DNA from 3 places in the Kitasatospora sp. NPDC034023 genome. Region 2 is predicted to be linked to each of the others. Evidence: riboswitches for the same ligand, from Rfam matches in the RefSeq annotation. Region 2 holds a riboswitch; each other region holds the start of a gene.

Region 1 (7,177 bases), on a different contig from region 2:
TGCCCGCCCCAAGCCTATTGCCTGGGGCAACCATCGCGACCACCGGTCAGCGGAATAGCGGGGCTAGTCCACCTGCCGTAAACCGCCGTGTCACCTGCGGCGCCCGGAGGGATGCTTGGCCGCATGGCGCTCGCGGCCCCCGACCACACCGCCGAGCGGGGCGGCCGGCCGGAGGCGGCCGCCCCGGCGGTCACCTACGCCCTGATCGCGGTCAACACCCTGGTCTTCCTGCTCGGCCCGGCCGCCGGACTCAATCCGCTGTACGGCACCGGCCAGGCCCGGGTCTGCGCGGAGCAGCGGTACGAGCAGCGCTGGGGCGCCGTCCCGGCCGAACTGCTGACCGGGCGGCCGCTGACCGCCGCGCAGTTGACGGAGGCCCCCGACCCGGTCCCCGGCTGCCCGGCCGCCCCGACCCCGGGCAAGCACCCGGCGCTGTCCGCCCTCACCGGCCTCTTCCTGCACGCCGGCTGGCTGCACCTGCTGGGCAACCTGCTCTTCCTCCACGTCTTCGGCCCGGCCGTCGAACGGCGGCTGGGCCGGGCCCGGTACGCCGTCTTCTACCTGGCGGCCGGCAGCCTGGCCACGTACGGCTTCGCGCTCGCCGAGGCGCACGCGCCGGATTCCACCCGGGTGCTCATCGGAGCGTCCGGCGCGATCTCGGCCGTCCTGGGCGCCTATCTGCGCCTGCACCCGCGCGCCCGGGTGACCACCCTCGTCCCGCTGTTGTTCTTCCTGCCGCTGCGCTTCCCGGCCTGGCTGGTGCTCGGCCTCTGGTTCGCCCTGCAGTGGTGGTCGGTGCATTCGGCGGGCCCGGGGGTGGCCTACCTGGTCCACGTGATCGGCTTCTCGGCCGGCTTCCTCTACACCTGCACGGTGGTTCGCCACCCCTCGCGACGACCCGGCTGACGCCCGATACGCTGGCGGCACCCCACAAAGGAGCCCGAACAGTGATCACCGCCATCGTCCTGATCAAGACCAGTGTCGACCGCATCCCGGAGATCGCCGAGGCCATCGCCGCCATCGAGGGCGTCAGCGAGGTCTACTCGGTGACCGGCGGATACGACCTGGTGGCGATGGTCCGGGTGCGCCGCCACGACGACCTGGCCGAGGTCATCCCGGGCCGGCTCAACAAGGTCCCGGGCGTGGCCCACACCGAGACCCAGATCGCCTTCCGCACCTACTCCCAGCACGACCTGGAAGCCGCCTTCGCCCTCGGCCTGGACGAGTAGCGGGGCCGGGGCCTCAGCCCTCCCGGCGGGTGTCCACGACGCAACGCCCGCCCTCGTTGCGGTAGTTCCAGGCCGCGCCGTCCGTGACCAGCTCCCGAACGGCGGTCAGGAAGCGGTCGATGTGCTCGTCCGGCGTCCCGGCGCCGAAACTCACCCGGATCGCGTTCAGGCTGCGCTCGCCCGGCAGCGAGGGCTCCGGCGCACCGCACTCCGACGGCGGGGTGTCCTCGTCACCGAGCAGGGTCCGCACCAGCGGGTGGGCGCAGAACAGGCCGTCGCGCACCCCGATGCCGTACTCGGCGGACAGCGCGGCCGAGAAGTGCGAGCTGTTCCAGCCCCGGACGACGAAGGACAGCACGCCCACCCGGGCGGAGCCGGCGCCGAACAGGTTCAGCACCTTGACCTGGGGGATCCGCGCCAGCCCCGCGGTCAGCCGGTCGACCAGCTGCCGCTCGCGGGCCTCCAGCGCGTCGAAGCCGGCCTCGCTCAGCGCCCGGCAGGCCGAGGCGATCGCGTAGGCGCCGATGACGTTCGGCGAACCGGCCTCGTGCCGGGCCGGGCCGGTGTGCCACTGCACGGCCACCGAGCCGTCCGTCTCCCGGGCCACCGTGCGGGTCGCTCCGCCGCCGGCCAGGTACGGCTCGGCCGCGTCCAGCCAGTCCGCCCGGCCGGCCAGCACCCCGGCGCCGAACGGCGCGTAGATCTTGTGGCCGGAGAAGGCGATCCAGTCGACGTCCAGCTCGCGCACCGAGACCCGGTGGTGCGGGGCCAGCTGGGCGGCGTCCAGCACCACCCGGGCGCCGTGCCGGTGCGCGGTCTCGGTCAGCTCGGCGACCGGCCACAGCTCGCCGGTCACGTTGGAGGCGCCGGTGACGCAGAGCAGCTTGGGCCCCTCGGGCGCCTCGGTGAGCGCGGCGTCCAGGGCGGCCACCGCCTCGGCCCGCGAGCGCGGCGCGCGCAGGTAGGTGACGCCCAGTCCGGCGTGCGCCCAGGGCAGCAGCGAGGCGTGGTGCTCGGTCTCGAAGGCGAACACCCGGGTGCCGGCCGGAACGGCGCCGGCGAGCAGGTTGAGCGAGTCGGTGGTGGCCCGGGTGAAGACCACCTGGTCGCCCTCGCGCAGGTCGAGGAACTCGGCGACGGTGCGGCGGCTCTGCTCGAAGAGGTCGGTGGACAGCTGCGAGAGGTACCCGGCCCCGCGGTGCACGCTGCCGTAGTACGGCGCGTAGGCGGCGACGTCGTCCCACACCCGCTGCAGCGCCGGCGCGCTGGCCGCGTAGTCGAGCGCCGCGTAGCCGACCTTGTCACCGCTGGCGAGCGGGACCTGGACGTCGGCGCCGAGGACCGCGAGGGGGGTGCCGATCTCGGTGGCGATTTCGGTGGAGAGAGACATGAGGATGCACTCCTTCGGGGGTATGGGACCCCGGGAGTGCCAAATCGTCGGGCGTCCGCGCTTGCCGCACGGACGGTTTGCCGTGGCGACCCGGTCCTCACCCAGGGCACCCCGCCACGGACGGAGGGTTGCCGGACAGCAAGCTGGGGCTTTGGCGCTGTCACTCATGACCTGCCGAAGACTCTAGGTCGGGTCCAGCGGGTGGTCAAACGGGCATCCACCATCCGGACAGCCGGGGAGCCCGCGCCGGCGTACCGGCGCGGGCTCCCAACTACCGCTTCAGCTCCGGCTGGTGGCCTCCGACCAGCGCCGCAGCAGGTCCTGCGCGGCGCCCGAGTCGATGGCCTCCGCCGCCCGCGCCATGCCCGCCGCGAGCTGCTCCGCCAGCGGCGCGTCGCCCAGGTCGAGCGCGACCAGCGCCGCCGCCGTGTTCAGCAGGACGGCGTCCCGCACCGGCCCGCGCTCGCCCGCCAGCAGCCGGCGCGCGACCTCGGCGTTGTAGGCGGGGTCCCCGCCGCGCAGCGTCTCGATGCCGACCAGTTCGATGCCGACCTCCCGCGGGTCGAAGGAGGTCTCGGTGACCACCCCGTCGCGCACCACCCACACCCGCGAGGTGGTGGTGATGGTCAGCTCGTCCAGCCCGTCGTCGCCGCGGAAGACCAGCGCCGTCGAGCCGCGCCGGGCGAGCACGCCGGCGATCAGCCCGGCCAGCCGGGTGTCGAAGCAGCCGATGGCGTGGGAGGTGACCTTGGCCGGGTTGGTCAGCGGGCCGAGGATGTTGAAGGCCGTCGGCACCCCGAGGTCGCGCCGGGCGGTGGCGGCGTGCCGCATCGAGGGGTGGAACTTCGCCGCGAAGCAGAAGGTGAGTCCGACCTCCTCGGCGACCTGGGCGACCCGCCGGGCGGAGAGGTCCAGCGCCACGCCGAGCTTCGCCAGCACGTCCGAGGACCCGGTGGACGAGGAGGCGGCCCGGTTGCCGTGCTTGACCACCTTGGCGCCGGCGGCCGCCGCGACGATCGCCGACATCGTGGAGATGTTGACGGTCTTCGCCCGGTCGCCGCCGGTGCCGACGATGTCCACCGCCGGGCCGGGGATCTCCAGCGGTTCGGCGTGCGCGTACATCGCGTCCACCAGACCGGTGACCTCGTCGACCGTCTCGCCCTTGGCCCGCAGCGCGATCATGAAGCCGGCCACCTGGGCGGGGGACGCCTCGCCGCTCATGATCCGGTCCATCGCCCACGCGGTGGACGAGCGGTCGAGGTCCTCCCCCCGCAACAGCGCCGCCAGGATGTCCGGCCAGGAGCGGACCACCTGCGCGGGGTCGCTACCGCCGTTCGCAGGGTTCACGTTCACCATGGCTGACTCCAGCTGTTGTCGGTTCCCCCGCTCCGGGGGACGTCCGTACGGTTGGGAGCCAGCCTATCCAGCGGCGGGGCGCCTACGGCCCTGTCTTCTCTAGTACTGAGACACCGCCGCTCAGCGGCCGGCCGGAGCCCGCTTCGCCAGCCGTGCCCGCAGCAGGGTGGCGACCGCCTCGGCCAGCGCCACCGGGTCCACCGGTCGGGAGATCGCGGCATCGGCCCGGCTCCAGGCGGCGAGCCAGGAGTCCTGCGGCCGGCCGATCAGCACCAGCACCGGCGGGCAGCCGTAGATCTCGTCCTTCAACTGGCGCCCGAGCCCCAGCCCGCCGGCCGGGACCGCCTCGCCGTCCAGCACGCAGAGGTCCACGCCGCCCTTCTCCAGTGCCTTGAGCACCGCGGGGGTGGTCGCGCACTCCAGGTAGGACAGCTCGGGAAGATCCTCGGCAGGCCGGCGGCCGAGCGCCGTCAGCACCTGCTCGCGGGTGTTGCGATCGTCGCTGTAGACGAGGACGGTGAGCGTCTCATCGGTCGTGTACGCCATGGACCCTGCTCCCTCAAGTGTGATCCGGACCACGTTCGCCTGATCCGGATGCTACTCCCGATCACCCTCCGCCGAGGGCCCCTCGCGCACGTTCCTGCTCAAGGCGCCGCGCCCTGGTCTCACCCGCCTGGAGGACGGCCCGTCACCCGGGCCCGCCCGGTCCACCCGTACGGCCGACCCCGGCCTCTCCCCCCCTACCTCCCGCGGCTACTCCGACCGTGCGGCGACGCGCCGGGCAACGGGGTCGTAGGCTGCCCCGAGGAACCGTCAGAAAAGGGACACGCCGCTGCTCAGCCCCCATCCGGGCACCCCGTCGCCCCCCAAGCGGGCATACCGCACGCACCGGACACTCCGAGGGACACCCCCCGGCGTGAAGACGGAATAAGGGACCGACATAATGTCCGTCGTGGCGACAGCAACAGCAGTAGAAACCGGGCACGCGCACGGATCGGTCAACCGGCCGAACATGGTCAGCGTCGGAACGATCGTCTGGCTCAGTTCCGAGTTGATGTTCTTCGCGGCCCTCTTCGCGATGTACTTCACGCTCCGCTCCGTCAAGGGAGCCGAGTTCTGGACCGAGAAGGCTCACGCCCTCAACGTGCCGTTCTCCTCGGTCAACACCACCGTCCTGGTGCTCTCCTCACTCACCTGCCAGCTCGGCGTGTTCGCCGCCGAGCGCGGTGACGTGAAGAAGCTCCGCATGTGGTTCATCATCACGTTCATGATGGGCGCGGTCTTCATCGGCGGCCAGGTCTTCGAGTACACCGAGCTGGTCAAGAAGGACGGCCTGTCGCTGTCCTCCGACCCGTACGGCACGGTGTTCTACCTGACCACCGGCTTCCACGGCCTGCACGTGACGGGTGGTCTGATCGCCTTCCTGCTGGTCCTGGGACGGACGTACGCAGCCAAGCGCTTCACGCACGAGCAGGCCACCGCCGCGATCGTCGTGTCGTACTACTGGCACTTCGTCGACGTCGTGTGGATCGGCCTGTTCGCGACCATCTACCTGATCAAGTAACCAGCTGATCAGGTCGCTGGCCACCGGCTGCGGCCCCCGCCCTCACCGGCGACGGGCCGCTTCTGCCGGTGCCGACGCTCCCACCGACCGACCGCGCGCGCAGCCCTTAGACAGGCAGCCTCGTGCCGGCCAGACCGGCCGCCGGGTGCACCCACCAGTCGACCAGATCCTGACACCGGGGTTATTCCGTGAAAAAGCTCTCCGCACGACGGCGCCACCCATTGGCGGCGCTGGTCGTCCTACTTCTCGCCCTGGCGGCAACCGGGGGGCTGTACGCCGCGTTCGCTCCCGCCGACAAGGCGCAGGCCGACGTCGCCGCGCAGTCGCTCGCGATCGATGAGGGCAAGAAGCTCTTCGCCGTCGGTTGCTCCTCCTGTCACGGCCTGAACGGCCAGGGCGGCAGTGACGGTCCTAGCCTGGTCGGCGTCGGCTCCGCCTCCGTCGACTTCCAGGTCGGTACCGGCCGCATGCCGGCCCAGCAGCCCGGCGCCCAGGTGCCGCGCAAGAAGAACATCTACACGCAGGCCGAGATCGACCAGCTCGCCGCCTTCGTGGCCTCCCTCGGTCCCGGCCCGGTGACCCCGAAGGAGGAGCAGTACACCTCGACCAACCCGGAGGACATCTCCAAGGGTGGCGAGCTGTTCCGCACCAACTGCGCCCAGTGCCACAACTTCGCCGGCCAGGGTGGTGCCCTGACCAAGGGCAAGTACGCCCCGTCGCTGGAGGGCGTGGACGCCAAGCACATCTACGAGGCCATGCAGACCGGCCCGCAGCAGATGCCGTCGTTCCCGGACACCACCATGCCCGAGGAGCAGAAGAAGCAGATCGTGGCCTTCGTCCGCCACACCACCAGCGAAGAGCCCAACCCCGGCGGTCTCACGCTCGGCAGCCTCGGTCCGGTGACCGAGGGCCTGTTCGGCTGGATCTTCGGTCTTGGCACGCTCATCGCGGTCGCGATCTGGGTCGCCGCCCACACCACCAAGGCCAAGAAGTCATGAGCCACGACATGTCAGAAGAGAAGCTCCCGGAGTCGCACGGCTCCGCCGGCGAGGTCGCCGACCACGGCAACCCCTTCGCCGACCCGGGCCTGCCGGCCCACGAGCCCCGTCGCACCGACATCGACGAGCGGGCCGCGCAGCGGGCCGAGCGCCAGGTGTCGCTGATGTTCGTGATCTCGATGCTCGCCACCGTCGGCTTCATCGCCTCGTACGTGGCCATCGACCCGGACAAGATCGTCTACATCTTCCCGCTGGGCAAGGTCAGCGCGATGAACTTCGCGCTGGGCCTGACCCTGGGCGTCGCCCTCTTCATGATCGGCGCGGGCGCGGTCCACTGGGCCCGCACCCTGATGTCGGACGTCGAGCTGCCGGCCGAGCGTCACCCGATCGAGGCCTCCGACGAGGTCCGCGCGGACGTCATCGACCAGTTCAAGACCGGTGCCGCCGAGTCCGGCTTCGGCCGCCGCAAGATGATCCGCAACACCCTCATCGGTTCGATGGCGCTGGTCCCGCTCTCCGGCGTGGTCCTGCTCCGCGACCTCGGCCCGCTCCCGGAGAAGAAGCTCCAGGAGACCGGCTGGAAGGAGGCGACCCCGGCCAAGCCGCTGCCGCTCGTCAACATGAACACCCTGCAGCCGAT
Region 2 (7,177 bases):
ACCGCCCCGCCCGTCCGGCGGGCGATGTCCAGCACGTACGGGCCGTCGGCCGGGTTGCCGATCGCCAGCGACTTGGCGATGGTGTCCGGCTTGACCGGCTTGATCACGTCCCGGCCGGCCTTGAAGGCGGCCGACACCGGCGAGCAGCCCTCCGCCTGGGCGCCGAAGATCCGGTACGGCCGGTCCTCGACCAGGCCGAGCTTGATCAGCTCCTGCAGCCCCTTGTCGATCTTCGTCAGCTGCGATCCCGAGGCGATCGGGATCACGATCTGCTCCGGCAGCCGCCAGCCGAGCTGCTCGCAGATCTCGTACGCCAGCGTCTTGGAGCCCTCGCCGTAGTACGGCCGCAGGTTGACGTTGACGAAGCCCCAGCCCTCGCCGGCCGGGTCGCCGATCAGCTCCGAGCAGAAGCGGTTCACGTCGTCGTAGTTGCCCTCGATGCCGACCAGCTCGCCGCCGTACACCCCGGCCATGACGACCTTGCCCTGCTCCAGGTCGTGCGGGATGAACACGCAGGACCGGAACCCGGCCCGGGCGGCCGCCGCGCCCACCGCGCCGGCCAGGTTGCCGGTGGAGGAGCAGGACAGCGTCGTGTAGCCGAACGCCCGCGCGGCCTCGATGGCGCAGGCCACCACGCGGTCCTTGAAGGAGTGGGTCGGGTTCCCGGAGTCGTCCTTGATGTGCAGCTGGGCGGTGAAGCCGAGCTCCCGGCCCAGGTTGTCCGCCTTCACCAGCGGGGTCCAGCCCGGGTTCAGGTTGGGCTTGGAAGCCACGTCGGCCGGCACCGGCAGCAGCGGCGCGTAGCGCCAGACGGAGGCCGGACCGGCCTCGATCCGCTTGCGCAGCTCCTCGGCGCCCTCGCTGCCGAATTCGTAGGCGATCTCCAGCGGGCCGAAGCACTCCAGGCACGCGAAGTCGGGACCGAGCGGGAATCGGGTGCCGCACTCCCGACAGGACAGCGCGACGGCGGGGCCGAGGTCCACGGAAACAGGTGCGACAGTGTCGATAGCCATGATGGCGAGGCCTCTCTCCTCATCTTCCCCGCGGCGCGGACGCGCCACAGGCCGGAATTGGCACCTGTCCCGCCGGGGCCTGTCGAGAACAGCCGCGCGAGAAGGTTGCCGGGACGTCAACGGGCCGTTCCCTCAGTCCCTCTGGATGAGCTTGTGAAATTGTGGTGGTACTCAGCGGCGACCCCGGCGTGCGAAGGTCCGGCCGCTGTACGAAGACTGTATCCGAAGGCGTCAATCCTGAACGGGACCGTCCGCCACGCGAGATGAGCCGTCCCACCCCACCCGCCGAGGAGACTTCCGTGCCCGCCGAACCGACTCCCGAGCTGCTTCCGCAGGCGGCGTCCTGGCTGCGCCGCCGCTCCTGGAGCGCGGCCGACCGGCCGGTGCGCACCCTCCTCGCGGCCAAGGAACGCACCGGGCGCACGGTCAGCGTCGTCCTCCCCGCCCTGGACGAGGAGGCCACCGTCGGCGACATCGTCCGCACCGTCCGCCGCGAGCTGATGGAACGCCTCCCGCTCGTCGACGAACTCGTCGTGGTCGACTCCGGCTCCTCCGACGCCACCGCCGCCGTCGCCGCCGAGGCCGGCGCCCGGGTCGAGCACCGCGACGCCATCCTGCCCCGGCTGCCCGCCGCCGCCGGCAAGGGCGAGGTGCTCTGGCGCTCGCTGCTGGTCACCCGCGGCGACATCGTCTGCTTCGTGGACGCCGACCTGCGCGAGTTCGATCCGGCCTTCGTCTCCGGCATCGTCGGCCCCCTGCTGACCGACGAGTCCATCCAACTGGTCAAGGCCATGTACGACCGTCCTCTCGAGACGGAATCCGGTGCCGTCGTCCCGGCCGGCGGCGGCCGCGTCACCGAACTCGTCGCCCGCCCCCTGCTCAACCTCCACTGGCCGGAACTCGCCGGTTTCGTCCAGCCCCTCGGCGGCGAGTACGCGGCCCGCCGCTCACTGCTCGAACGACTGCCCTTCCCCACCGGTTACGGCGTCGAACTCGGCCTGCTGGTCGACGCGTTGGAGCTGGTCGGCCTGGACGCCCTGGCCCAGGTGGACGTCGGCGTCCGGCACCACCGCCACCAGGACGGCCAGGCCCTCGGCCGGATGGCCGCCACCATCTACCGCACCGCCCTCGAACGCCTCGACCGCGCCCACCGGCTCAAGGCCTCCGCCGACCTCCTCCTCCCGCAGCTCACCCAGTTCACCCGCGACCCGCAGACCCGCGCCTTCACCGCCCACACCCACCCGGTGACCGCCCTGGAGCGCCCCCCGATGCACACCGTCCCCGAATACGCGATCCGCCACTGACCGAGGGCGGCCCCGGGTGAACTGAGGACGGGCCCCGGGTTTGCCGCGCCTGACCCACGGCAACATGCCAACCATGGGCGATCTCACGACCGAACGTTCGAGTGCGACCGGCACCGCCCCCGTCCTGGTGGCATCCAACCGGGGACCGGTGTCGTTCAGCACCGCCGACGACGGCACGCTGACCCTGCGGCGCGGCGGCGGGGGCCTGGTCTCCGGCCTCTCCGCGATCGACGACCCGAACGCGGTCTGGGTCTGCGCCGCCCTGGGGGAGGCGGACCGCAGAGCCGCCGAGCAAGCCCCCCGCGGCCGCCTCGACCTGGCCGGCCACGACGTCGGCGGGCAGGCCGTCCGGATGCTGGCCATCGACCCCGAGACTTTCGCCCGCGCCTACAACGGCGTCGCCAACTCCACCCTCTGGTTCGTCCACCACCTGCTCTACGCGACCCCCACCGCGCCCTCCTTCGACGCCGCCTTCCGCACCGAATGGGCCGCCTACCGGGCCTACAACGCCGCCTTCGCCGAGGCCCTGGCCGCCGAAGCCGCCCCGAACGCCGCGGTCCTGGTCCAGGACTACCACCTCTCCCTCACCCCGGCCCTGCTCCGCGCAGCCCGCCCCGACCTGCGGATCGGCCACTTCTCGCACACCCCCTGGGCCCCACCCGAGTACTACCGGCTGCTCCCGGACGACGTCGCCCGCGCCGTCCTCACCGGCATCCTGGGCGCCGACCGGGCCGGCTTCCTCACCGAGCGCTGGGCCCGCGCCTTCGCCGCCTGCTGCGCGGACCTCCTCGATGCCACCGTCGACCACGAGGCACTCACCGTCACCCTCGACGGCCGCACCACCCGCCTCGGCGTGCACGCCCTCGGCGCCGACGCCGACTTCCTGCGCGAACGCTCGCACCGCCCCGACGTCGACGAACGCCTCGCCGCCCTGCGCGAAGCCGTCGGCGACCGCCGCACCATCGTCCGGGTCGACCGCACCGAGCTGAGCAAGAACATCGTCCGCGGCTTCCAGGCCTACCGGCACCTGCTCCGCACCCGCCCCGAGTGGCACGACCGGGTGGTCCACATCGCGTTCGCCTACCCGTCCCGGACCGACCTGGCCGAGTACCGGAACTACACGGCCGCCGTCCAGGACCTCGCGGAAGAGATCAACGACGAGTTCGCCACCCCCACCTGGCAGCCGCTGATCCTGCACGTCAACGACGACTTCCCGCGTTCCCTCGCCGCCTACCGTCTGGCCGACGTGGCCCTGGTCAACCCCATCCGGGACGGCATGAACCTGGTGGCCAAGGAAGTCCCGGTGGTCTCCGACCGCGGCTGTGCCCTGGTCCTCTCCCGGGAGGCGGGCGCCCACGCGGAGCTCGCCGACGACGCCCTGACGGTCAACCCGTACGACGTCATCGCCACCGCCGACGCCCTGCACACCGCCCTCACCATGCCCGAGGAGGAGCGCGCCGACCGCACCAAGCGCCTCGCGGCGGCGGCCACCGCGCTCCCCCCGCAGCAGTGGTTCCTCGACCAGCTCAACGCGCTGGCCCCGCTCAAGTCCCAGTGAGGGCCTCGCCCAGCGCCCCCAACAGCTCCACCACGCCGGCCGGGCCCGGGACCACCAGGTCCGCCCGGTCGGCGAGTTCGCGCACCGGCGCGTCCCCCACCGCCCCGCTGCACACCAGCAGCCCGGCCACGCCCTCGCCCCGCAGCTTCTCCACCGCCGCGAAGGCCGCCACGTCCCCCAGGTCGTCCCCCGCGTACAGCACCGAACGGGCCCCCCGCTCCCGCAGGAACCCGGTCAGCGCCGCCCCCTTGTCCACCCCCGGCGGCCGCAGCTCCAGCACCAGCCGCCCGGGCTCCACCACCAGTCCGTACTCGGCCGCCAGCTCCCCCACCGGCGCACGCAGCAGCTCCAGCGCCTCCTCGGGCGCCGCCGTCCGCCGCGTGTGCACCGCCACCGAGCGCCCCTTGTCCTCCACGCCCGTCCCCGCCGGCGCCCCGGCCCGCGCCAGCACGCCCGGCAACGCCTCCCGCACCCCCGCCACTCCCGGGTGCACCTCCGGCGCCGTCACCTCGCCGTCCTCCCACCGCTCGGCCCCGTAATGCCCCAGCACCACGAGCCCCGGCACCCCGGCCAGCCCGCCGTACTCCACCGCCAACAGCGCCGGCCGACCCGTCACCACCACCACGGACCGCACCGACGACGCCAGCACCCGCAGCGCCCCCGCCACGCCCGGGTGCGCCCTGGCCCGGCTCGGGTCCGCGACGATCGGCGCCAGCGTCCCGTCGAAGTCCAGCCCGATCACCGCCTCCCGGGGCGCCCGCAGGATCGCCCGCACGCCCTCCCGTCCGGCCTCGGTGCCCGGCGCCCACGTCTCTTCGAATCCCGAACCGAATCCCATACCGGGGCACATACCCCCGGCCCCGGCGCGGAACGCCCGGCTCAGCGGGCCTCCCTCCGGGCGGCCCGCACCCGCCGCAGCCGGTTCACCAGCACCGGTGCGTGCGCCAGCGCCTCCTCCCGGTCCAGCAGCGCGTTCAGCAGTTGGTAGTACCGCGTGGAGGAGAGGCCCAGCTCCTCGCGGATCGCCCGCTCCTTGGCGCCCGCCGTCCGCCACTGCCGCCCCTCCAGCGCCAGCACCGCCCGGTCCCGCACACTCAGCTCGCCCACCGCACCCACCTCCACACCCCTGCGCCCGCCACTACGGAGTGTCATTCTCCCGCGCGACCCCGACACACACTGCTCGCCCCACCGCTCCCCCGCCGCCGCTAACGTCGCCCCATGACCACGCCCAGCTTCGCCCTGCACATCCCCGCCGCCGACCTCGAACCCGACCCGCTCGACCCGTCCCAGATCGTCTCCGGCGCTCCCGAGGTCACCGGCAAGGTCCTCGCCGAGTCCGCCGACGGCCGTCAGCTGCGCGGCATCTGGCAGATCACCCCCGGCGTGGTCACCGACGTCGAGGCCGACGAGATGTTCGTGGTGCTCAGCGGCCGGGCCACCATCGAGATCGAGGGCGGCCCGACCCTGGAGGTCGGCCCCGGCGACTGCGCGGTCCTGCGGGAGGGCGACCGCACCACGTGGACGGTCCACGAGACCCTCCGCAAGGCCTACGCGATCACGCTCCCCTGAGCGACTCTTCTGCATGAAGACACGTCGAGGCCCGGCCCGGGAACCCCCGGGACCGGGCCCGCCGTACGGACTACTTGCGGACCCGCGCCGCCTCCTGCGCCGCCGCGTCCTGCAGCCCCCCGAGCACCACCTTCGGGTCCCCCGTCGCTGCCTGCCCGATCCCCGCCTTGATCCGGTTGCTGACCTCGCCCCACGCCGGGTCCCCGAACGGGTAGAAGCTCGCGTTGGTCAGCCCGACCGCGAACTGCTTGAGGTCCGTGTGCTTCGGGTCCGTCGACATCTGGTCGAAGGCGTCCTGGGTGACCGGCAGCAGGTTGTACTGCTCGTCGAACTTCAGCTGGTTGTCCTTGGTGTAGACGAACGACAGGAACTTCTTGATCTCGTTCTTGTGCCCGTTCGCCTTGAACGCCATCATCCAGTCCGCGACCCCGAGGCTCCCGGTCCGCCCCACGCCGTCCTTCTTCGGGATCGGCGCCGTCCCGAACTCGATGTTCCCGGTGGTCGCCATCCGCAGCAGCGTCGGATGCCCGTTCAGCATCGCGACCTTCCCGGCCGCGAAGTCCTGGAACACCGGGGTGCGGTTCATCTTCCCCGGGTCCGGGTACGTCAGCCCGGTGCTCACCAGGTTGCTCTTCAGCCAGCCGAACGTCGCCTGGTTCTGGGCGCTGTCGATGGTGTAGTTGCCCACGTCGTCGGAGATGCTCCCGCCACCGCTCAGCGTCCACAGCATGGACTCCGCCGGCGCCTCCTCCGGCCCCAGCGGAAGCCCGTACGGGGTCACCCCCGGCACCTTGGCCTTGATCTTCTCCGCGTCCTGCTTCAGCTCGCTCCAGGTGGCGGGCGGCTGCGCGATCCCCGCCTGCCGGAACATCGCCTTGTTGTAGAAGAGCACCCGCGACGAGGACACGAACGGGATCCCGTACTGGATTCCGAGCACCTGCCCGGCGTGCGCGAAGGTGTCCAGGAGGTCGACCTGGGTGTCCATCGAGAGCACGTCGGACGCCGGGTACAGCCGACCCGCCGCGACCTGGTCGGCGAAGCCGCCGGTCTGCAGCAGGTCCGGCGACTTCCCGGCCGCGATCATGTCCTCGACCTTCTTGCCGATCTCGGTCCAGCTGTCGACCTCGACACTGACCTTGATCCCGGGGTTGGCGGCCTCGAAGGCCTTGGCGACCCCGTCCCAGTAGTGCTTGGAGTTGGTCTCCTGGCTCTCCCCGTAGTCCGCGGCGACCAGCTTGAGGGTGACGGTCCCCTGGTCCTGCCCGCTGCACGCGCCGACCGCGGTGAGTGCCAGGGCTCCGGCCAGCACACTGCCGAGCACACGGGTGGGAACGTGGACGCGCCTGTTCAACGCGGGTACCGCCTTAGGGGAAGAACTGCCGCCGGAACGAGGGAATCCGGCAGGGGGGAGGCGCCACACTGCCAAACCCGCCGACCACTGGTCCACACCACTGGGCCGCCCCGCACCAGTAGTTACCGAAGTGCCCGGAGTCGTTGCACGATGCGCAACACCAGCGCCCGATTCACCCCCGGACAACCGTCCGGACACCCCTCGTACGCCCCGCCCAAAGCCCCGCAGACCCCCACGGCTGCGACAAAGCTCACCCAGTATGGACCAGACCAATCCGACAACTGGACTAGACCTCTTCTACCCACCAAGGGAAACTGTCCTCCGTGAAGCACGTCATCGCACTCGATGTAGGCGGCACCGGCATGAAGGCCGCGCTGCTCGC
Region 3 (7,177 bases), on a different contig from region 2:
CGCCGCCCCGGGTCGTCGCCGAGCAGGTCGAGCACCTCCTTGGCCCGGGCGGCCCGGGCGGCGAGGTCCGGGCCGTACCCGGTGCCGGCCGCGCCGCCGGTGGCCGTCCCGCTCCCGGTGGCCGTCCCGCTGCCGGAACCCGATCCGCTCCCGGCGCTCCCGCCGCTTCCGCCGCCCGTGTCGGCCGCGCCCGCGTAGGCGTCGGCCACCCGGTACGGCGACTGCGCGATGTGGACCAGCGCGCCGACCGGGCCGCCGGTCCGTCCGGCCCGGTCGGACCACTGGACCAGCTCGCTGCGCCGGTGGCTGGTGGTGACGTCGTACATCACGCTCTTGATGCGGGCCAGCGCGAGAAGTTCGCCGATCGCGGGAACCCGCGACGCGCGGAACGGCTGCCAGGTCATCCCGGCCGAGGCGTTGACCACGACGATCTCGTCGACGTCGTAGGCGGCCGGCGGGTGGTCGGGGCGCCGCGCCCGCTCGGGAAGCCCCACCAGCCACTCGTCGGCCATGTTGTCGTACACCCCGCCGTCCGTGAGCACCAGATCGGTCGCCGCCTCGGTGGGACCGCCCGGGGGCGGGAAGCGGTGGCGGGCGGTGGGGAGGCGCCGGGCGGCGAACGCGCCCGGCAGACAGGCCGAGGACTGGACCGCCGTGGAGAGCGGGAGGCCGCCCGGAACGCCGGTGCCGAACCGGAACCCGTAGACGAACGCCGGCGAGAAGTAGAAGTGGTCGCCGCTCTGCAACTCGGTGGTGCAGAACACGTGGTCGACGGAGCGCCGCACGGCGGAGAGGTCCGTCGCGGCGCCGTCGCCGTCGCCGTGGAAGAACTCGCGGGCCAGCGCCCGGTCCACGACGGCGCTGCGCCGCTCGAAGACCACCACCGCACCGGCCAGGAGCAGCAGCCCTGCCCCCAGGAGCACGCCGGAGAGCAGGCGCAGACCCTCGACGGCGGTGGCGGCGACCCCGGCGAGCAGGGTCAGCACGGCCAGGCCGGCGAGGGCGAAGAGCGAGCGCACGTACCGGTTGGTGGACGGCCCCCAGAAGAACAGGCCGACGCGGGCGCAGTGGCGGATCAGCGGACGGACGCGTTCGGCGAAGTCCGCGCCCGGGTCCTGCCGGTAGTCGGTCTCGTGGGCGACTACTCCGTTGGCGACCGAGCCGCCGGACACCGAGGAGATCGCCACGACGTCCCGGTGTCGGCCGCTGTCGGCGAGGTACAGCAGGGCGCCGATGCCCCACATGGTGGCGCGGTAGCCGCCTCCGGAGAGGGCTACACCGATGCTGGCCATGATCAGACCTCCACGGTCGTGCCGGTCGCGGGCGCCGCCGGGTAGACGGCGGTGTAGTGGCGCTCGCGCTGTTGCGCGGCGTCGGCCCACGGTTCCGTCGTGCGGCTGCGGTAGTTGAAGACGAGTTCGGCCGGAGCGGCGCCGCCGTCCGCCGTGCTGCCGTCCACCGGGCCGCCGTCCGCCGCGTCGAGGTGGTCCACCGCCGCGATCATGCGGTCGATCGCGGCCGCGTCGGGGTGGTGGAACTTGTCGCCGTTGGTCGAGACGAGGAAGCGGCGGGTGTCCAGCCGGGACAGCAGGCCGTCCGTGGTGTTGGCCGCACTGCCGTGGTGCGGGACCTTGAGGGCGCCGACCGTGAGCCTGGTCCCGCCGAGTTGCTTCAGCAGCCGGTCCAGGCCGCGCCCGAGGACGTCCCCGTGGCTGTCGCCGGTGAGCAGCAGCCGGTGTCCGTCGTGCTCCAGCAGGAAGGCGATGCTCGAACCGTTCGGCACGGAGGTGTCGAGCCGTTCGCCGCCGAGGAGGTCGGTGCCGAGGCCGCGCAGGTTCTTCCGCTGGGCCAGGAGGGCGAGGGCCTGGTCGGGGTCGCCGGGGGTCATGCCGAGGCTCCTCACCGTCCGCCCCCACTCCCGCAGCAGCGCGTCCAGCTCGGGCCGGCCGGGGGAGAGCAGGGTCGCCCGGGCGCCGCCGGGCAGTTCGGCGGTCGGCAGCGCTCCCCGGTCGGCGAGGCAGAGGGCGGGCGGTGCCTTCCCCGCGTGGGGAAGCCCGAAGGCGGCGTTCCAGGAGAGCTTCTGACGGTCGATCAGTGCCTGGACCATCTCGCCCTGGGCGGCGCCGAGCAGGTCGGTCCGTTCGGAGACCTGCGGCCAGCCGTTGAACCACACGTCGTCGATCGCGAGGTTCAGCGCGGCGCGGTCCTGCAGGAGGCGGACGACGCCCTCGATGTGGTCGCCGTCCACATGGGTCACGACCAGGACGTCCAGGTGGCGGCTGCGGGCCGGCAGTGCCTTCACCCGGGCGAAGACCGCCGGGTAGACGGGGCTCGGGCCGCCGTCGACCAGCATGCGGTGGACGTCCGTTCCGCTGCCGGGCCATTCGACCCACAGTGCGTCGCCGTGTGCGGCGGGCAGCATCTCGATGGTGATCACGATCCGCCTCCCGGTGCGCCTTGCGGTGCGGCTTCCGGTGTGCCACCACCCCCACCACCATCCCCACCACCCCCACCCCCACCTCCACCCCCACCACCGACCGCTGCCGGCCCGTCGTCGGTCACTGGCGGTCGGTTGCCGACCAGCCAGCGGGCGTCGCCGAAGGCCACGACTGCCATGGCCAGCGTGCAACCCCGGAGGAGCAGCTGCCGCCGGATGTCGCGCACCAACTCGCCGATGGTCAGGTCCTCGCGGGTGTTCCCGGCGAGCATCACGCCGGCGATGCCCGCCATCACCGCCGCCTGGCGACCGAGGGTCGGTACCAGCGTCCCCACCACGACCGGGGCGCTCTTCTCCAGGAACCTCGCTGCCACGTTCTGCCAACTGACGTCCTCCTGGGCGGTGTTGCAGCCGAGCAGCATGACGACCGGGCCGACCTCGTGATCGTGCAGGTCGGAGACGATGTCCCGGCGGTCGATCAGGAGCGACGGCAGTTTGCTCGCCCGGCCGATCTCCAGGACCGGGGTCGCCCCCTGGTCGTGTCCGTGGTGGGGAACGGCCAGCAGCAGCGGGGGACCTTCGGTCTTGACCACCTGCCGCCAGCGTTTCCAGCTGTCGGCCGTGTGCAGGGCGTCGGGTCCGAACGAGTCCAGCAGGGTGCCGACCGCGTGGTCCCGGTCCGCCTTGCGGACGATCCTGCTCGCCGCGAAGAGCGCGCCGTCGACCGGGCGCAGCGTGCTGCGGGTGCCCTGCGGGGCCTGTTCGACCACGCTGCGGTCGAGCTGGGCGCGCTCCACCCGGCGCTCGATCACCATGCGCAGGCCCCAGAAGCCGAGCGGGCAGATGGTCCTGCGGCTGAGGAGGCCGGAGCGGTCCGGGCGGCGGCAGGAGCAGATCCCGGTTTCGAGGGCGTGCTGCCAGCCGTCGCAGAGCTTGGCGGTGTCGGCGGGATACCCGTAGTCGTAGACGAACTCCAGCGGCCAGAGTTCGGCCGTCTCGGCCGACACCAGCTGGAGCGACGCGGCGTCCTTCAAACCGCCGCACCCCTGCTGCTCCAACTGCTGGTAGAGGGAGCTGCCCTGCTGGGCGAGGCCGCGGAGCAGGCCGACCGGTGCGGGTGAGCCGGGGCCGGGGCCGGCGCCGGTGGCGGCGGCGTCCTCGTTCACGGACTGGTTGAGCAGGCCCCGGATTCCGGCCCGGAACCGGTCGAGATCCGGGATCCGCACCGGGCCGTTCTCGCCGGTGCCGACCACCAGGACCTCGTCGCTCACGATCCGGATCGTCGCCGAGCGGGCGTCGGTTGCCGTGCTGTCGGCCGCGTCGCCCGCGCCCGCGCCCGCGCCGGTGTCGGTGTCGTCGTGCCGACTCGGCGGTTCGGCGAGCGAGTCGTACGCTTCGCCGTTGATCGCGATCTCCCGCCCGTCCACGGGGTCGTCGGACGCCGCGACCGGGCCGCTGATCACCAGCCGCTGCAGCTGGCGCTTGCGGTAGTAGACGCGCGCGGTGCACCGGATCTCCCGCTCCTGGGCGCCGACCGTCACCGGGAAGACGGCCTCGCTGGAGGCGCCCCGCCGGGGCAGGAAGACCTCCACGGGCTCGTGGAGGAGTGCCTGGTCCCGCTCCTCGTCGAAGGCGACCGTGAGGCGCGCCGCCCCGCCCCGGAACTCCAGGCCCTGCTCGGGGAACGCGGACGCCATCTGGTGCCACTCGGCGCTGTGCGGACCCACCCGGAGGTGGATCTCGTTCACCGCGCCGGCGTGGAAGGCGTGCAGGAGCCGGTTGCCCGTCTGCTGGTCGCTGACGAGTGCCTGGAGGTAGCGGTCGTTGGTCACGCCGGGCGCCGCTCCGGCCTGGCGGACCTCCCGGACGGCGTCGGCCACGACCCCGCCGAGTCGCATCCCGTTGAACCGGACGCCTGCGGCCGCGCGGCGGATCCGGTCGGTGAGGGCCGCGAGCGGCGGCCGCCGGTCGGAGAGACGGAGGTCGTCCGCCGCTTGCCCGCCGAGGCCACCGGCGTACGGCTCGGCCGAGCCACCGGCCGGCAGCTCGGCCGGCTCGACCGGGGGTGGCGGCACCGCGGGGGCCGGGGGTGGCTCGACCGCGGCCGCCAGGCCCTCGGCCACCGCGTGGTGCTCGGCGAGCCCGGGGTGGGCCACCGTCAGCCAGGAGCCGGCGCGGCCGGCCGCCTCGTCCAGGGCGAGGTTCTCGGAGAGATGGCGGACGAACCGGTCGAGCCAGTCGACCGCGCCGGTCGCCGAGAGGTCCGCGACGACCCAGCCGGAGGCGTCGAGCCTGCGCGCGGCCGCGTCGAGTTGGGCCAGCTGGTGCGGGTCGGGCGGCTGTGGGGCGCACCAGGCCAGGCAGACGGCGCTGAGGCCGCCGCCGGCCGTCAGCGCGTCGAGCTCGGCGGCGCCGGAGACGGCCAGCACGTCGCAGTCCCCGTCCTGCTCGCCGAGGGTGTACACGTCGATGACCGGAGCTACCTCCGCGTCGTGGTCCAGCACGGCGAACAGGCCCTCGGCGGCCTCCGTCGTGACGGCGCAGAGGTGCAGCGGCCACTGCCAGCGGGGCTCCGGCTCCAGGGTGTCGTCCGCGATGAAGACCGCGCCGACCGCGGGACGGGCCTCGGCCAGGCGCGTCGCCAGCGCGTGCCGGCTCCGGTGGGGCACCCCGTACAGAGTGAGTCGCACCGGTCCGGCCGCGCTGCCCGCGGCCTCGAACCAGCTGTAGCCCAGTTTCACCTGCAGCCGGCTGTCCTCCGCGAGCCGCGACAGGAGGTCGGGGGACCAGTGCCACTGCCACGGTTGCGCGGAGTCCGGCAGGTCGCCTGGGTCGACGAAGTCGTCGTAGCCCCGCGATCCCGCCCCGGCCGCGACCGGCGGGTCCAGCACACCCGCGACGGCGAGGGCCTCCGGGGCGATGGAGCGGATCTCGTTCAGCTGTGTCATGGGAGACCTCTGGAGTGTCTCCGGGGGGAGGTCGGCCACCGCTCAGGCCGGAACTCCCGACTCCTCCACTCTCCCACGAATCGGGCCCACCGGGGGGCCCGCCGGGGAAGGCCCGGCCGGCGGGCCGCCCGCCGCTGCCTGCGCGTGAGGGGTGGGGGTTTGACGTGCTGCCCGGGGAGTCTTGTATGGTTCTTCGCGAATCATCCAGAGGGGTGGAGGGACCGGCCCTACGAAGCCCCGGCAACTCCCCGGTCGACCCGGCGTCCGAAGTACGCGCCGTGCCGTCCGGGATCAGTGCCAACTCCGGCCTGTCGCCACTGTGGCGCGGGAAAGATGAGGAGACACGGTGCTCTCTGTGCTGTCCTTCGCCCGGGCGCTTCCCGCCCCGGCCCTTTCGCGTACCCGTCTCGTGCCCGGCGCAGGCAATCGGCCGACTTCCTCTCCGGCCTGTCCTCGCTGACCACCCCCGCTCCCCGCCCGGAGCCTCCGTGAGCAGCGCCGACCCGCCGCTCACGGGATTTGAGACGGAGTACCCATTCCATGGACAACACGAGCGGCGTCGGTGTGCTCGACAAGGTCACCTCGATCCTCGCCACCCTGGAGGCCGGTCCCGCCACCCTGGCCGGACTCGTCGCCGCCACCGGCCTGGCGCGGCCCACCGCCCACCGGATCGCGGTGGCACTCGAACACCACCGCCTGGTCACCAGGGACATGCAGGGCCGCTTCATCCTCGGCCCGCGCGTCTCCGAGCTGTCGGCGGCCGCCGGCGAGGACCGCCTGCTGGCCGCCGCCGGCTCGGTCCTGACCCACCTGCGCGACGTCACCGGCGAGAGCGCCCAGCTCTACCGCAGACAGGGCGAGGTCCGGATCTGCGTGGCCGCCGCCGAGCGGCTCTCCGGCCTGCGCGACACCGTTCCGGTGGGCATCACCCTCCCCATGAAGGTCGGCTCCGCCGCCCAGGTCCTGCTCGCCTGGGAGGAACCCGAACGCCTCCACCGCGGCCTGCAGGGCGCCCGCTTCACCGCCACCGCCCTCAGCGGCGTACGGCGCCGCGGCTGGGCCCAGTCCATCGGCGAACGTGAACTCGGGGTCGCCTCCGTGTCCGCGCCCGTCCGCGGCCCGTCCAACCGGGTCGTCGCCGCGGTCTCGGTCTCCGGCCCGATCGAACGGCTCACCCGCCACCCCGGTGCCCAGCTCTCCCAGGCCGTCACCGAGGCGGCGCACCGCCTGACCGAAGCGCTACGCCACTCCTGACCGGGTTCGTCGGCCGCTCCTCCTCGCCCCGCTCCTCCCCGTCCCTCCCGCCGCCTCTCCCGCCGTCCGGCTCACGCTCGAGGCTGCAGGACGGGGAGGGAGGGGCGGGGGATCCGGCTGATCACCGAGCCGATCAGGGTGCCGATCGACACCCCGAACACCGCCGACACGGCCGCCAGCACCGGCTGCGCGCCGTTGCCGACCTCGATCTGCGCGGTGTTCAACAGGCCGAAGGAGCCCGGCACCACGATCCAGAACGCCGGAAGGTAGAGCACCTGCCAGAGCGGACCGCCCGGCACCCAGTGCACCAGGGTGGCCGCGACCGCGGCGGAGACCGCCCCGGCCAGGCCGCCGATCGCCGCGCCGTGCACCGATCCCACCACCACCTGGACGGTGACGCTGACCGCGATCACCGCGACGATCCACGGGATCGCCGAGGGCGGCGTGTTGACGTTGACCACCACCCCGGCCACGGCGATCGCCAGACCCAGCCCGATCACCCACCAACTCGGCTTGGCCACCTGCACATTGGCCAGCG

Evidence for each region. A riboswitch is a leader RNA that binds a small molecule or an ion and turns the genes downstream of it on or off. The one in region 2 is predicted to bind S-adenosylmethionine.
Region 1: it holds a riboswitch for S-adenosylmethionine, as region 2 does, so the genes downstream of both, ACZ52R_RS03235 (aminotransferase class V-fold PLP-dependent enzyme) here and thrC (threonine synthase) in region 2, are expected to answer to the same signal.
Region 3: it holds a riboswitch for S-adenosylmethionine, as region 2 does, so the genes downstream of both, ACZ52R_RS15855 (IclR family transcriptional regulator) here and thrC (threonine synthase) in region 2, are expected to answer to the same signal.

What each region holds. Positions count from the first base shown of each region.
Region 1 covers NZ_JBVIRY010000002.1:80,508-87,684, forward strand. The annotation lists gene ACZ52R_RS03225 (rhomboid family intramembrane serine protease) at 124-906, shown strand; gene ACZ52R_RS03230 (Lrp/AsnC ligand binding domain-containing protein) at 948-1,229, shown strand; gene ACZ52R_RS03235 (aminotransferase class V-fold PLP-dependent enzyme) at 1,243-2,619, opposite strand; SAM riboswitch class IV at 2,672-2,791, opposite strand; gene trpD (anthranilate phosphoribosyltransferase) at 2,899-3,975, opposite strand; gene ACZ52R_RS03245 (response regulator) at 4,096-4,521, opposite strand; gene ctaE (aa3-type cytochrome oxidase subunit III) at 4,919-5,539, shown strand; gene qcrC (cytochrome bc1 complex diheme cytochrome c subunit) at 5,728-6,537, shown strand; gene qcrA (cytochrome bc1 complex Rieske iron-sulfur subunit) at 6,546-7,177, shown strand, end outside.
Region 2 covers NZ_JBVIRY010000004.1:405,696-412,872, forward strand. The annotation lists gene thrC (threonine synthase) at 1-1,013, opposite strand, end outside; SAM riboswitch class I at 1,030-1,165, opposite strand; gene ACZ52R_RS08970 (glucosyl-3-phosphoglycerate synthase) at 1,337-2,317, shown strand; gene ACZ52R_RS08975 (alpha,alpha-trehalose-phosphate synthase (UDP-forming)) at 2,391-3,875, shown strand; gene otsB (trehalose-phosphatase) at 3,862-4,713, opposite strand; gene ACZ52R_RS08985 (DUF3263 domain-containing protein) at 4,755-5,027, opposite strand; gene ACZ52R_RS08990 (cupin domain-containing protein) at 5,094-5,444, shown strand; gene ACZ52R_RS08995 (extracellular solute-binding protein) at 5,515-6,795, opposite strand; gene ACZ52R_RS09000 (ROK family protein) at 7,119-7,177, shown strand, end outside.
Region 3 covers NZ_JBVIRY010000009.1:138,455-145,631, forward strand. The annotation lists gene ACZ52R_RS15840 (patatin-like phospholipase family protein) at 1-1,292, opposite strand, end outside; gene ACZ52R_RS15845 (ComEC/Rec2 family competence protein) at 1,295-2,437, opposite strand; gene ACZ52R_RS15850 (hypothetical protein) at 2,434-5,385, opposite strand; SAM riboswitch class I at 5,583-5,725, shown strand; gene ACZ52R_RS15855 (IclR family transcriptional regulator) at 5,926-6,639, shown strand; gene ACZ52R_RS15860 (threonine/serine exporter family protein) at 6,711-7,177, opposite strand, start outside.